Linked DNA regions of Tolumonas auensis DSM 9187. The protein of the gene in region 2 binds, or shares a complex with, the protein of the main gene of each other region. Links are inferred from orthologs where the notes say so. Each region holds a gene or a part of one and is shown on either strand. Other genes may lie near its edges.

Region 1 (3,828 bases), 1.0 Mb from region 2 along the record:
TGCGCTGATGGGACCCAGTGGTATCGGTAAAACCACCTTGCTGCGATTGATCGGCGGGCAACTGAAGCCGGATCACGGGCAGATCCTGTTCGATGGTGCCGATATTCCTCAGTTAAACCGACGCGATCTTTATGCTATCCGTAAACGTATGAGTATGTTGTTCCAGAGCGGCGCATTATTCAGTGGGATCAGTGTTTTTGACAATGTCGCTTATCCGTTACGTGAACATACCCGTTTACCGGAAGAGATTATCCGTACGCTCGTGCTGATGAAACTGGAATCGGTGGGATTGCGTGGTGCGGCCAGTCTGATGCCATCCCAGCTTTCCGGCGGTATGGCCCGTCGCGCGGCACTGGCCAGGGCGATAGCGCTGGATCCGGAATTGATCATGTATGACGAACCGTTCGCCGGCCAGGATCCGATCACGATGGCGGTGCTGGTAAAACTGATCCGCGAGTTAAACACGTCAATGGGGATTACATCCGTTATCGTATCGCATGATGTGGCTGAAGTGATGAGCATTGCGGATTACGTCTATCTGATAGCAAATCATAGTATTGTGGCGCATGGCTCGCCGGAAGAGTTGCGCCGTGAAGGTAATCCGGAAGTAGTGCAGTTTGTGCAGGGTTTACCTGATGGACCGGTGCCATTCCACTATCCGGCCATTGAATTGTTACAGGAACTTTAGATGTTGGTCGATTTAATCAGCCGTCTCGGACGGCGTGGCATACAAAGCCTGACGGCGACCGGACGTGCCGGCATCATGTTGTATCAGGCACTTGTTGGACGACCAGAACCGAGAAAACATTTCCCGTTGTTGATTCAGCAACTCTATGTCGTTGGCGTTGAGTCTGTATTGATTATTCTGGTTTCAGGTCTGTTTATCGGTATGGTGCTTGGCTTTCAGGGATACCGGGTGCTGGTGGATTTTGGTGCTGAAGCATCTCTCGGACCATTAGTGGCACTGTCATTGTTACGTGAACTTGGTCCGGTGGTTTCTGCTTTATTATTTGCCGGGCGTGCCGGATCGGCGCTTACCGCAGAAATTGGTCTGATGAAAGCGACCGAACAGCTGAGCAGTCTGGAAATGATGGCAGTTGATCCGCTACGCCGGATTGTCTCGCCACGCTTCTGGGCCGGGGCGATCAGCCTGCCGCTGTTGTCTCTGATATTTTGTTTTATCGGTATTATTGGTGGCAAACTGGTCGGTGTTGACTGGCTCGGCGCTGATGAGGGTGGTTTCTGGTCAGCGATGCAGGCATCGGTGGACTGGCAGGAAGATATTGTTCAGGGGATTATCAAGTCGGTAGCGTTTGCACTGGTCGTCACCTGGGTTGCTTTATTTAATGGTTATGACAGTCTGCCAACGGCAGCAGGAATCAGTCAGGCGACCACACGAACAGTAGTTCACGCCTCGTTGCTGGTATTGGGATTGGATTTTGTAATGACAGCCGTCATGTTCAGGTGAGAGCGATGAAGTTCAGCAAAATTGAGTTTCTGGTTGGGTGTTTCATGCTGGCGGGTATATTTGCCGGTGTCATGCTGGCATTGCAAGTAGCAGGCCTGACCTTTGGCAATAAGGGCGATACATATTCGCTGTATGCCAATTTTGATAATATCGGCGGTCTTAAAGTCAGATCTCCGGTAAAAATTGGTGGTGTCGTGATTGGCCGGGTATCTGATATCTCGATTGATGCCAAATCGTTTACACCGAAAGTGGAAATGCAGATCGACGAAAACTATAACCAGTTGTCTGACACCAGTACGGCAGCCATTCTGACTTCCGGCTTATTAGGCGAGCAGTATATTGGTATTACCCCCGGTTTTTCTGATGAAGAAATGGGAACTGAAATACTGAAAAGCGGCGATGCGATTTCAGATACCAAATCAGCGATGGTACTGGAAGATTTGATTGGCAAATTTGTCTACGGGCAGGCGGATGGCAAATCTGATGGCCAGACTTCTGCTGCAACAGATACTAATAACTAAAGCATCTAAGGAGTCACGCAATGTTTAAGTGGGTAAACCGTTGTGCTGTCTGGTTACTGTTACTGGTTTCTGCACAGTCATTCGCTATTAATTCACAAGATCCCTATCTGCTGGTCAAAGAAGCGGCAGGAAAGACATTCACTCGTCTGGAGCAGGATGCTCCTCAGGTTAAGCAAAATCCGAATCATCTGCGGACGATTATTCGCGAAGAGTTATTACCTTATGTAGATAACAAGTTTGCGGCGTATAAAGTGATCGGTAAAGAGCTGAAAAATACAACGCCATCACAACGAGATCGTTTTGTTTCAGCATTTACCGATTACATCGTAGCGACTTACGCCGATGCACTGGGAAAATATGATAAACAGACTATCAAGGTAGAACAGAGCCAGCCGCTGGATACCAAGAAAGAGGTCTCTGTAAAAGTGACGGTCATTGATCCGGGTAAACCTGAAATTAATGTGGTTTTTCAGCTACGGAAGAACAGCAAAACCGGCGAATGGAAAGTGTTTGATATGGTTGCTGAAGGTGTAAGTCTGCTTTCTTCCAAACAGTCTGAGCTGGGTGGTTCTATCCGTCAGAAAGGGATTGATAGTGTCAGCAATATGCTGGAACAACATAATTTAAAACCGGCTACTTTACCGGGTAAACAGTCATGAAACTGACTGGCAATCTTGATGCCGTCCAGGTGACACAATTGTGGCCGGGAAGGGAGGAGCTGTTCCGACAGAATGAGCTTGATGTCAGTTCCGTCAATAAGATTGACTCGGCGGGCGTCGCTTTTCTGGTCAAGTGGGCTCAGGCTTGTCAGGCAACCAATCAGCGTCTGTTAGTACAGGGCGCATCACCCGAATTAGTGCAGCTGATTTCATTATATGGCGTCAGTGCATTATTCGATCTGGCCTCATCGCAATAAACGAGAAATGATTATGCATCCAACCGAGATTGAGAGTATTCTTCGGGCCGCTCTCGCGCTGGACGAGTTATATGTACAGGGTGAAAACGGTCACTATAAAGTCATTGCCGTTTCTTCCCTGTTTGCCGGTATGAGCCGGGTGAAAAAACAGCAAACCGTTTATGCTCCGCTGAAGGAACATATTGCCAGCAATGCCATCCACGCCCTGAGTATCAAGGCGTTCACTCCGGAAGAGTGGCAACGTGATCGTAAACTGAACGGTTATTGAGTCAGCGCGGATTGCCGCGCTATGAAGTCTGAATATTGAGAAATCGTCATTATGGATAAATTTCGTGTGCAGGGGCCAACCCAGCTCACCGGAGAGGTTATTATTTCCGGTGCCAAAAATGCTGCTCTGCCCATCCTGTTTGCTGCTTTGCTGGCCGAAGAACCAGTAGAAATCCAGAACGTGCCTAAGCTTCGTGATATCGACACCACCATGAAACTGCTGAGCCAGTTGGGTGCCCGTGTCGAACGAAATGGCTCCGTACATGTTGATGCCGGTCCGGTAAATGTGTTCTGTGCGCCATATGATCTGGTGAAAACCATGCGTGCATCCATTTGGGCGCTGGGACCTCTCGTTGCCCGCTTTGGTCAGGGACAGGTATCTCTGCCGGGTGGCTGTGCTATCGGTGCCCGTCCTGTTGATTTACATATCAATGGACTGGAGCAACTCGGTGCCAAGATCACGCTGGAAGAAGGTTACGTTAAAGCATCGGTGAATGGTCGGCTGAAAGGCGCTCACATTGTCATGGACAAAGTGAGTGTCGGCGCTACCGTGACTATCATGTGTGCCGCAACGCTGGCTGAAGGCAAGACCATTATTGAAAACGCGGCCCGCGAACCGGAGATTGTTGATACAGCAAATTTCCTGAATACCATGG
Region 2 (8,159 bases):
TTTATATCCCACTGCATTAGCGACTGAAGCAGCGAAGTTTGTGGCTAAGCAGGCACCGGAACGCGTGAATTACCATATTCTGTCCGGCGAGGCGCTGAAGGAACTGGGTTATACCGGTATTTACAATGTGGGCCGCGGCAGTGCGCATGAACCGGCATTCCTGAAGCTTGATTACAACCCGACCGGCGATCTGGATGCTCCGATCACCGCCTGTCTGGTCGGTAAGGGCATTACCTTTGATTCCGGCGGTTACAGCCTGAAAGAGTCGGACATGATGCTGCCGATGAAGTCTGACATGGGCGGTGCCGCTATGCTGGCGGGTGCGCTGGCACTTGCGATTCGTCAGGGCTTGAATCACCGTGTACAACTTATGCTTTGCTGTGCGGAGAATCTGGTCAGCGGTAATGCGTTTAAACTGGGCGATATTCTGACTTATCGTAATGGCGTCAGCGTCGAAGTGTTGAATACCGATGCGGAAGGTCGTCTCGTTCTGGCTGATGGCTTACTGGATGCCAGTGCGACTGGTGCGCCGTATATTCTTGATGCAGCGACCCTGACCGGGGCGGCGAAAGTGGCATTGGGGCGTGATTATCATGCCGTATTCAGTTTACAGGATGAACAGGCACAGGCTATTGTGACGTGCGCGAAAGCGGAAAATGAAAAGGCATGGCCATTACCGCTGGAACCATGGCATACCACGCAATTAACTTCTTCTTATGCGGATATCGGTAACGTATCTTCCGCTGAAGGCACGGCTGGCGCGACGACTGCAGCGGCGTTCCTGTCAAAATTCGTGCGTGAAGAAGTGAAGGGCTGGGTGCATATGGACCTGTCTGCTTCATTCCAGAAAAATGCCAATGAGTTGTGGGCTCCGGGTGGGAAAGGTCATGGTGTAAGAACCATTGCCCGCTGGCTGCGGTCATTAAAATAGTCTCTCATTCAGCGCCGTGGCCCCGGTGGTCGCGGCGTTATCCTCCGGCGCATTTCTCTCTCCCTGCTACAAATGTTCTAAAATCAGATCAACTTATCATTAACACAATTTTTTCAATTGCAGCACAACCTGTTTCGTCATAACTTAGTAAACAAATAGAAATATCGATGATGATACAAGGACATAGCATGACTATTGAACGCACTTTCTCAATCATCAAGCCTGATGCAGTGGCAAAAAATATTATTGGTGAGATTTATCACCGTTTTGAGTGCGCAGGCCTGCATATCATCGCAGCGAAAATGCTGCATTTGTCCCAGGAACAGGCAGCCGGTTTCTATGCTGAGCATAAGGGCAAACCGTTCTACGATAACCTGCTGAAATTTATGACATCTGGCCCGATAGTGGTTCAGGTGCTGGAAGGTCAGGATGCGATCCGCCGTCATCGTGAATTACTGGGTAGCACCGATCCGGAAAAAGCACAGGCCGGAACTATACGCGCTGATCATGCGATCTCGGTTACCCAGAATGCGGTACATGGTTCTGATTCATCAGAGTCTGCAGCTCGTGAAATTGAGTTTTTCTTTACGGAAGATGAAATCTGTCCGCGTACACGCTGAGCGTTGGCCGGTACGGATGGTTGATATTGACATCTGAAATCAGATAATGGATCGTATTCTTCCGCATCCCATGCGATCGCCTGATATAATGTTATTTCGTCAGGCGATTGAACCGTGCAGCCGTATTACGTCTGCCTCAACGACATTACTGAAACGCTATCATGATACCAATCCGAAAACTGCTATCAGTTCTATTGTGTGGATTTTTCTCTTCTGCGGCATATGCCGCGACCACGGCAGAAAGCGCGCCTGCACAGACTGATATTCTGGCAACGCATATTTCAGCTGATTACCCTTCCGGTCCGGGTGGTTCTACGGATTCATTCCCGACATTCAACCGTGCTATGTGGTGGTTTAACTATGACATTCTGGATAAGAATGTTCTGAGACCGGTAGTACACAGCTATGTGGAATGGGTTCCTGCACCGTTTCGTACCGGTGTCAGCAATTTTGTCGCTAACCTGGATGAGCCTAACAATACGGTCAATAACCTGCTGCTCGGTGAGTTTAAGCATTCCGGTGCCAGTCTGGCCCGCTTCTCCCTGAATTCGACAGTCGGTATGCTTGGGCTGTTTGATATTGCCACGGATATGGGCATTGAGCGGCGTGAAATGAGTATGTCGACAGTCTTGGGTCGGGCGAAAATGACACAGGGGCCGTACTTTATGATCCCGGTGGCCGGTCCGATGACAGTTCGTAGCGGTATTGGTCAGCTGGTTGATAATCTGTATTGGCCATACAGTTATATGACGACACCAGTAACCCTTGCGAAATTTGCGATTTCCGGTCTGGATGCGCGCTCTAAAGTGATCGATCAGGAATCAATTATTGATAATGCCTTTGATCCATATATCACGACCCGCGATTTTTATCTGCAGTATCAGGAAGCAAAGGTACAGGGTAAGAAAGCGGCTGCAATGGGCAGTAAGAGCGATGCTGAAACAGATGCTGAAGTTGAAAAATATCTGGATGAAATAGATAACTAACAGATAACTAAATGGGAAAGGCGTAACCTGACGTTACGCCTTTTTTGTATCCGTGCTGACTGATTATTTCAGGTAGTCGAGATAAGGGGACTGCCGGGAGATCATCAGATCAACCAGTTCCGGGATGCAGCGGCATTTATCGTTTACAGAATCAACCAGCAATGCCTGTATTACCAGCTCACGTGACTGATTCAGAACCGCTTCTGCGGTCAGATCATGGACTGCCACCTGATTCGCTAACAACCCACCGATACCTGCCGGCATTTCCAGCTGGATGCCATGTACGCCTTTGCTGTCGATAATTGCCGGTACTTCAACAGAGATGAATCCCGGCAGTTGTCTGATATAACCTTTGTTCGGAATATTCACTGCGGCCTCTTCATAACCGGCATTGGTGAGTATGCCTTCAATGATCGGGACGACGCGTTCTTTGAGTTTCAGTTCGATTTTCGGCTCAACATGACCCAGGTAGTTACGGTAGAAGGCGTAGAAATCGAGGATACCGCGATGATCGCTGACGTCATACGCCCAGCGGATGTACTCACCAAAGTGGCTGTCACCGGTAATCGGCAGATAGTTAAATTTCTCCAGTATTTCTTTAAACAGTGTTCTGTCTGCCCAAGGATACGCACTGTCGATACCGCCCATGGCATCCCGCTCGGTAGCACCTTCGGTCTCAATCAGTTTTCCGTGCTTGCGGGTATAGCTCAGAATATCGGCAAAACCCGGTAATTTTTCAAAATAAGCTGGCGCTTTGGCGCGGATATCGGCGTAAGCGTCTTTGCCTGAGTCACGGTAATTGGCATTCAGCAGCACACTGAAATGGTTCAGACCACCGGCGCGTACGGCCAGATTGCTGAACGGTGTATTCAGAATTTCAGGCAGATAACGTTCCAGCGAGGCGATTTCGTGGCACATGCCGACAAAGTTCAGTTCAGGGAACTTACGGTGTACGGTGGTGCAGATGCGGCTCATCGGGTTGGAGTAATTGAAGATCCAGGCATCCGGGCAGATAGCTGCGATATCTTCACAGATCGCCAGAATCGGCGGAATAATGCGCAGGGAATGGAACAGACCGCCCGGACCGCCATTCTCGCCGTAAACCTGTTTAATGCCGTATTGCTGTGGTATTTGCCAGTCCATATCCCACAGCGCAAAGCGATCGCCGACTTCAATGGAGATCATGATGAAATTTGCGCCTTTCAGGGCATCTTTTCTGTTGGTGGTAGCGCGGATGGTGAATGGCAGATCTTGCTCCGCAACAAATTTACGGGCAGTTTCTTCGGTTAATGCCAATGCTTTCGGGTTGATGTCGTGTAATACGATTTCACTGCCTGCCAGTGTTTTGCTCTGGAAAATATCACCCAGTGTGCCATAACCAAACTGAGCACTGCCTGCACCGATAAGGACGATCTTGGTTGTCATGAAATTCTCTCCTGAAAAAACAGTTTTGGTGAAAAACCCTGGTTGCAAACGATATTAGAGAGTGCGCAGGCATAGCGGAAATGGTAGTTTTTGGCTTAGGCATTGATTAAATCAATTTCATAACCAAGAGCTGTGATCATGGACAAGGTTTTACGGCAATTCCTCGAAGTAGCTACTCTCAAAAATGTGACACATGCGGCAAATAAACTTTGCATGAATCAATCCACCCTGAGTATCAATATTAAACGGCTGGAAGAATCGCTCGGCGTGCCGTTGCTCATCCGTTCTTCCAGCGGGGTGGAGCTGACTGAATTCGGGCATGTTGTCCTGGAAGAGGCGCGCATCATGCAGCGTCTGCATGACAATACACTCACCAAAATTGAGTTTTTGAAAGAGCGTCTGGAGCGTGAACTGAAAGTAGGATCAGGCCATGCAGAGTGGCATCTGTTTGTGCGTGACAGTGTCAGAACGTACCGGCAGCGACATCCTTCGGCAAATATCCATACTGAGGTCGGGAATAATCTGCGGCTGATGGATCAGCTGCTGAGCGGTGATCTGGATCTTTCCGTCGGGAATGAGATTTACGGTCTCAACCGCAATGCGGGCGTACTTTTTATTCCGCTGTATCAGGTCACTAATAAAGCGTTTGTCCGAGCGGCGCATCCGCTGGCATTACGGTCATGTACCGCAGATGATTTGAAGGATTATCCGGCAATACATCTGACGCCGAATGAAAGCCGTTATTACCACGTAATGGATGAGTTATATCTGAAAGAATATGGCAGCTCGGTGCATATGGCGGAAAAAATCGTTTATTCCAGTAATACGATGGAGGCATGCATTGAAACGCTGGAAGGAACCAATGCGATCTTGTTTTTTCCGGGCAGCATGGAGAGTTATTTCAGCCAGTTTAACATTGTCAGTCTGCAGCTTACGGAAAATCAGAAAACCAATTCAATAGGGATCTATATGCTGCGTGAGCGACATGAAGATCCGCAACTCAGCGATATGTTGCAACTGATGCAGCACAATCTGAAGGAAAGGCTGCATCTGCTGGTATAAGCCTCAATACCTGCCCCCCGGCATTGAGGACGCACCAATTACCAGACAGGCTGACAAAGATACGGGTTGCTGACGCGCTCATGACCCAGTGTCGACATAGGGCCATGACCGGGGATGAATTTGACATCATCACCCAGCGGCAGAAGTTTTTGGGTGATGGCGTTGATCAGATCGGTGTGGTTGCCCTGCGGGAAATCCGTCCGGCCGATGGAGCCGTTAAACAGGACATCACCGACGATCGCCAGCTGGCTGTCTGCATGATAAAAAACCACATGCCCCGGTGTATGCCCCGGACAATGCAGCACCTGTAACTCCAGATTGCCGACGGTGACGGTATCTGTTTCCGTCAGCCAGTTATCCGGAGTGAACACATCGGTGTGTGCAAAACCAAACATTTCCGACTGCGCGGGCAGGGCATTTAACCAGAACGCATCGGCCTGATGCGGTCCGATGATCGGGCAGCCGGTACGTTTACGCAGTTTGTCTGCGCCGCCAACATGATCAAGATGACCGTGGGTGAGTAACAGCTTGGTCAGCGTGAGATTATTTTTCTCTACTGCCTGCAGCAGTTTTTCGATATCACCACCCGGATCAATAAGCGCTGCCTGATGGGTTTCATCGCACCAGAGCAGAGTACAGTTTTGCTGGAAGGCGGTTACGGGAATGATCTGATACTGCAGCATGAAGAAGTCCTGTAATTCAGTTTTCTAAAATGGTAACCATGAGCACGATGGAATGCGACGATTACCAGTCGATACCTTTTTGTGCTTTGATTCCGCTGTCGAAGGCATGTTTGACGTTTTTGATTTCACTGACGGTGTCAGCTATCTCCAGCAGAGCCCGATGGCAGCCGCGACCCGTGATGATCACATGCTGGTGCAGTGGCCGGTTAGTTAATGCCGTGACAACATCATCCACGTCAAGATAGTGATAGGCGACCATATAGGTCAGTTCATCTAATAACACGACATCGTAGCTATCAGATGCCAGCATCCGCTTTGCTTCCTGCCACACCAGCTGCGCAGCTTGCTGATCTTTTTCCTTGTTTTGTGTTTCCCAGGTAAAGCCGGTCGCCATGATATGAAATTCAACGCCGGCTTTTTGTAATAATACCCGTTCACCACATTCCCAGGTGCCTTTAATAAATTGCACCACACCGGCATTCATACCATGACCGACAGCACGTGTTACGGTGCCAAAACCGGAGGTGCTTTTGCCTTTGCCATCACCGGTGATCACAATCATGAGCCCGCGCTCATCCTGTGCGGCAGCAATACGGGCATCCACTTTTTCTTTCAGTCGTTGCTGGCGGGCCTGATACCGTTGCTGGCGTTCGCTGTTATCTTCCATTTAATTACTCCGGTCAGATGGCGGGGGATGGCCGCCCAATAAAGCGGATTTGCGGATAAATGCCATCCTCTGTGTAGAGGATCTGTATCCGTGTTATTGAGCCGTAATCAATCCGCAGGCGCTGATAATAGTCAGCTGATTGCCAATCTACGGATAAAAGCTGTGCGAGGATCATTCGTATCACGCCAGCATGTGTAACGACCAGCGTCTGAGTCCCCCGGCATTGTTGTAACAGCGTTTGCCATGCCTGTTCAACCCGGTTTTTAAAGCCAAGTAACGATTCACCTTCCGGAGGTGTTACTTCTGCGGGTGTTTGCCAGAATTTTTCCAGTTCCGGCCAGCGGGGTTGTAACTGATCGAATGTGTGTCCGTCCCAGGTACCGAAATTCATTTCCTGTAACAGCGGATCAGTGGTCAGCTGCAGAGCGTGACGCCGGCTGTAATCTTTGGCAAACCGGTGACACCGCTGCAGGGGAGAACTGAGCACCTGCTGGTACTGCAGATCAATGCTTACTGATTGCTGCATCTGCCGCCATCCGGATTCACTCAGTGCGATATCTGTGCGGCCATATAATCCGGGGTCACCGGCAATCGTTCCATGACGCAGTAAATCAATAATTGCGCTCTGATAAGACGAGTTCATTGTTTTACCTTCAGAGGCAATGGGTGGCTCTCCATTACAGCGTTACCCCGGCACTTTCAAAGCTGGCCATATTGTTATAGAACTCAGCTGCAGAGCGCAGCAGAGGTAAAGCCACAGCGGCACCTGTACCTTCGCCCAGACGTAATCCCAGTTGCAGCAATGGTGTTGCACCAAGTGCTTCCAGCATGGCCTGGTGGCCTTGTTCGCCGGAGCAGTGTGCAAACAGCATGTAATCGCGACAGGCAGGCGCGAATTTTGCCGCCAGTAATGCAGATGCCGTGGTGATGAAGCCATCGACCAGGATGCTGATCCCGGCTTCTGCGGCACCTAACATGGCCCCGGTGATTTGCGCAATCTCAAAACCACCGACTTCCTGCAATACATTGTGCGGATCATTTTTGCTGCCGATGCGTGCCAGGGCGGTTTCTGTAATCGCGATTTTGTGTTTAAGCTGAGAATCACTGATCCCGGTGCCACGACCCACGCATTCTGCCGCAGGTTTATTCATCAGCGCGGCCATAATGCAGGAGGCGGGGGTGGTGTTGCCAATGCCCATCTCACCAAAAGCCAGCAGATTACAGCCTTCTGCGGCGAGCTGTTTTGCCAGTCGACGGCCATATTCCAGTGCCAGCAGAACCTCTTCTTCGGCCATGGCCGCTTCTTTGGCCAGATTACGGGTTCCGGTACCGATACGCTGGATAATCAGGCGATCATCGTTGATCGGCGTTTTAATACCGGCATCAATGACTTTTAATGCCATGTTATTGGCGCGGCATAAACAGTTAATGGCGGCACCGCCTGCCAGGAAGTTCAGTACCATCTGACGCGTGACATCACTGCTGGTCAGGCTGACTTTTTCTTCTGAAACGCCATGATCACCGGCAAAAACCAGCATGGTAGGCTGATTGATCGTGATTTCCGGGGTGCCTTGTACCATGGCTAACTGATGAGCAGTATCTTCCAGAAGTCCTAAGGCGCCCAGCGGTTTGGTTTTCATATTGATTTTGTGCAGGATGGCATCACTGTTTTCTCGTGAGACCGGTTTGATATTCCATGAAGTGCTCATTTTTTCCCTTTTATTTATATTTTTTGTAAACCAGTAAAAAATAAAACCAATGCAGATGAATACCTGCACTGGCTTC

Evidence for each region. Proteins that work in one complex are often made in the same cells at the same time.
Region 1: the proteins of TOLA_RS10225 (region 2) and mlaC are in contact, whole or in part, in a cryo-EM structure (PDB 8I8X), measured with the Escherichia coli proteins. The link is inferred for Tolumonas auensis DSM 9187 from one-to-one orthologs.

The regions. Positions count from the first base shown.
Region 1 is NC_012691.1:3,213,856-3,217,683, reverse strand. Bases 884-3,828 are described here. They hold mlaC (phospholipid-binding protein MlaC), read left to right. Parts: upstream 884-2,009; coding sequence 2,010-2,648; downstream 2,649-3,828. Other genes in these bases: murA (UDP-N-acetylglucosamine 1-carboxyvinyltransferase), read left to right, coding at 3,225-3,828; TOLA_RS15015 (BolA family protein), read left to right, coding at 2,919-3,173; TOLA_RS15020 (STAS domain-containing protein), read left to right, coding at 2,645-2,905; mlaD (outer membrane lipid asymmetry maintenance protein MlaD), read left to right, coding at 1,474-1,989; mlaE (lipid asymmetry maintenance ABC transporter permease subunit MlaE), read left to right, coding at 884-1,468. Outside these bases: phospholipid ABC transporter ATP-binding protein MlaF, read left to right, coding at 1-688; more of mlaE, read left to right, coding at 689-883. UniProt on the Escherichia coli protein: Involved in a phospholipid transport pathway that maintains lipid asymmetry in the outer membrane by retrograde trafficking of phospholipids from the outer membrane to the inner membrane.
Region 2 is NC_012691.1:2,194,091-2,202,249, reverse strand. What follows is about bases 691-3,624. They hold TOLA_RS10225 (MlaA family lipoprotein), read left to right. Parts: upstream 691-1,712; coding sequence 1,713-2,537; downstream 2,538-3,624. Other genes in these bases: TOLA_RS10220 (family 4 glycosyl hydrolase), read right to left, coding at 2,601-3,624; ndk (nucleoside-diphosphate kinase), read left to right, coding at 1,120-1,551; pepB (aminopeptidase PepB), read left to right, coding at 691-931. Outside these bases: more of pepB, read left to right, coding at 1-690; more of TOLA_RS10220, read right to left, coding at 3,625-3,962; TOLA_RS10215 (LysR family transcriptional regulator), read left to right, coding at 4,101-5,024; TOLA_RS10210 (MBL fold metallo-hydrolase), read right to left, coding at 5,063-5,707; cobO (cob(I)yrinic acid a,c-diamide adenosyltransferase), read right to left, coding at 5,769-6,374; cobC (alpha-ribazole phosphatase), read right to left, coding at 6,388-7,017; cobT (nicotinate-nucleotide--dimethylbenzimidazole phosphoribosyltransferase), read right to left, coding at 7,052-8,083. UniProt on the Escherichia coli protein: Involved in a phospholipid transport pathway that maintains lipid asymmetry in the outer membrane by retrograde trafficking of phospholipids from the outer membrane to the inner membrane.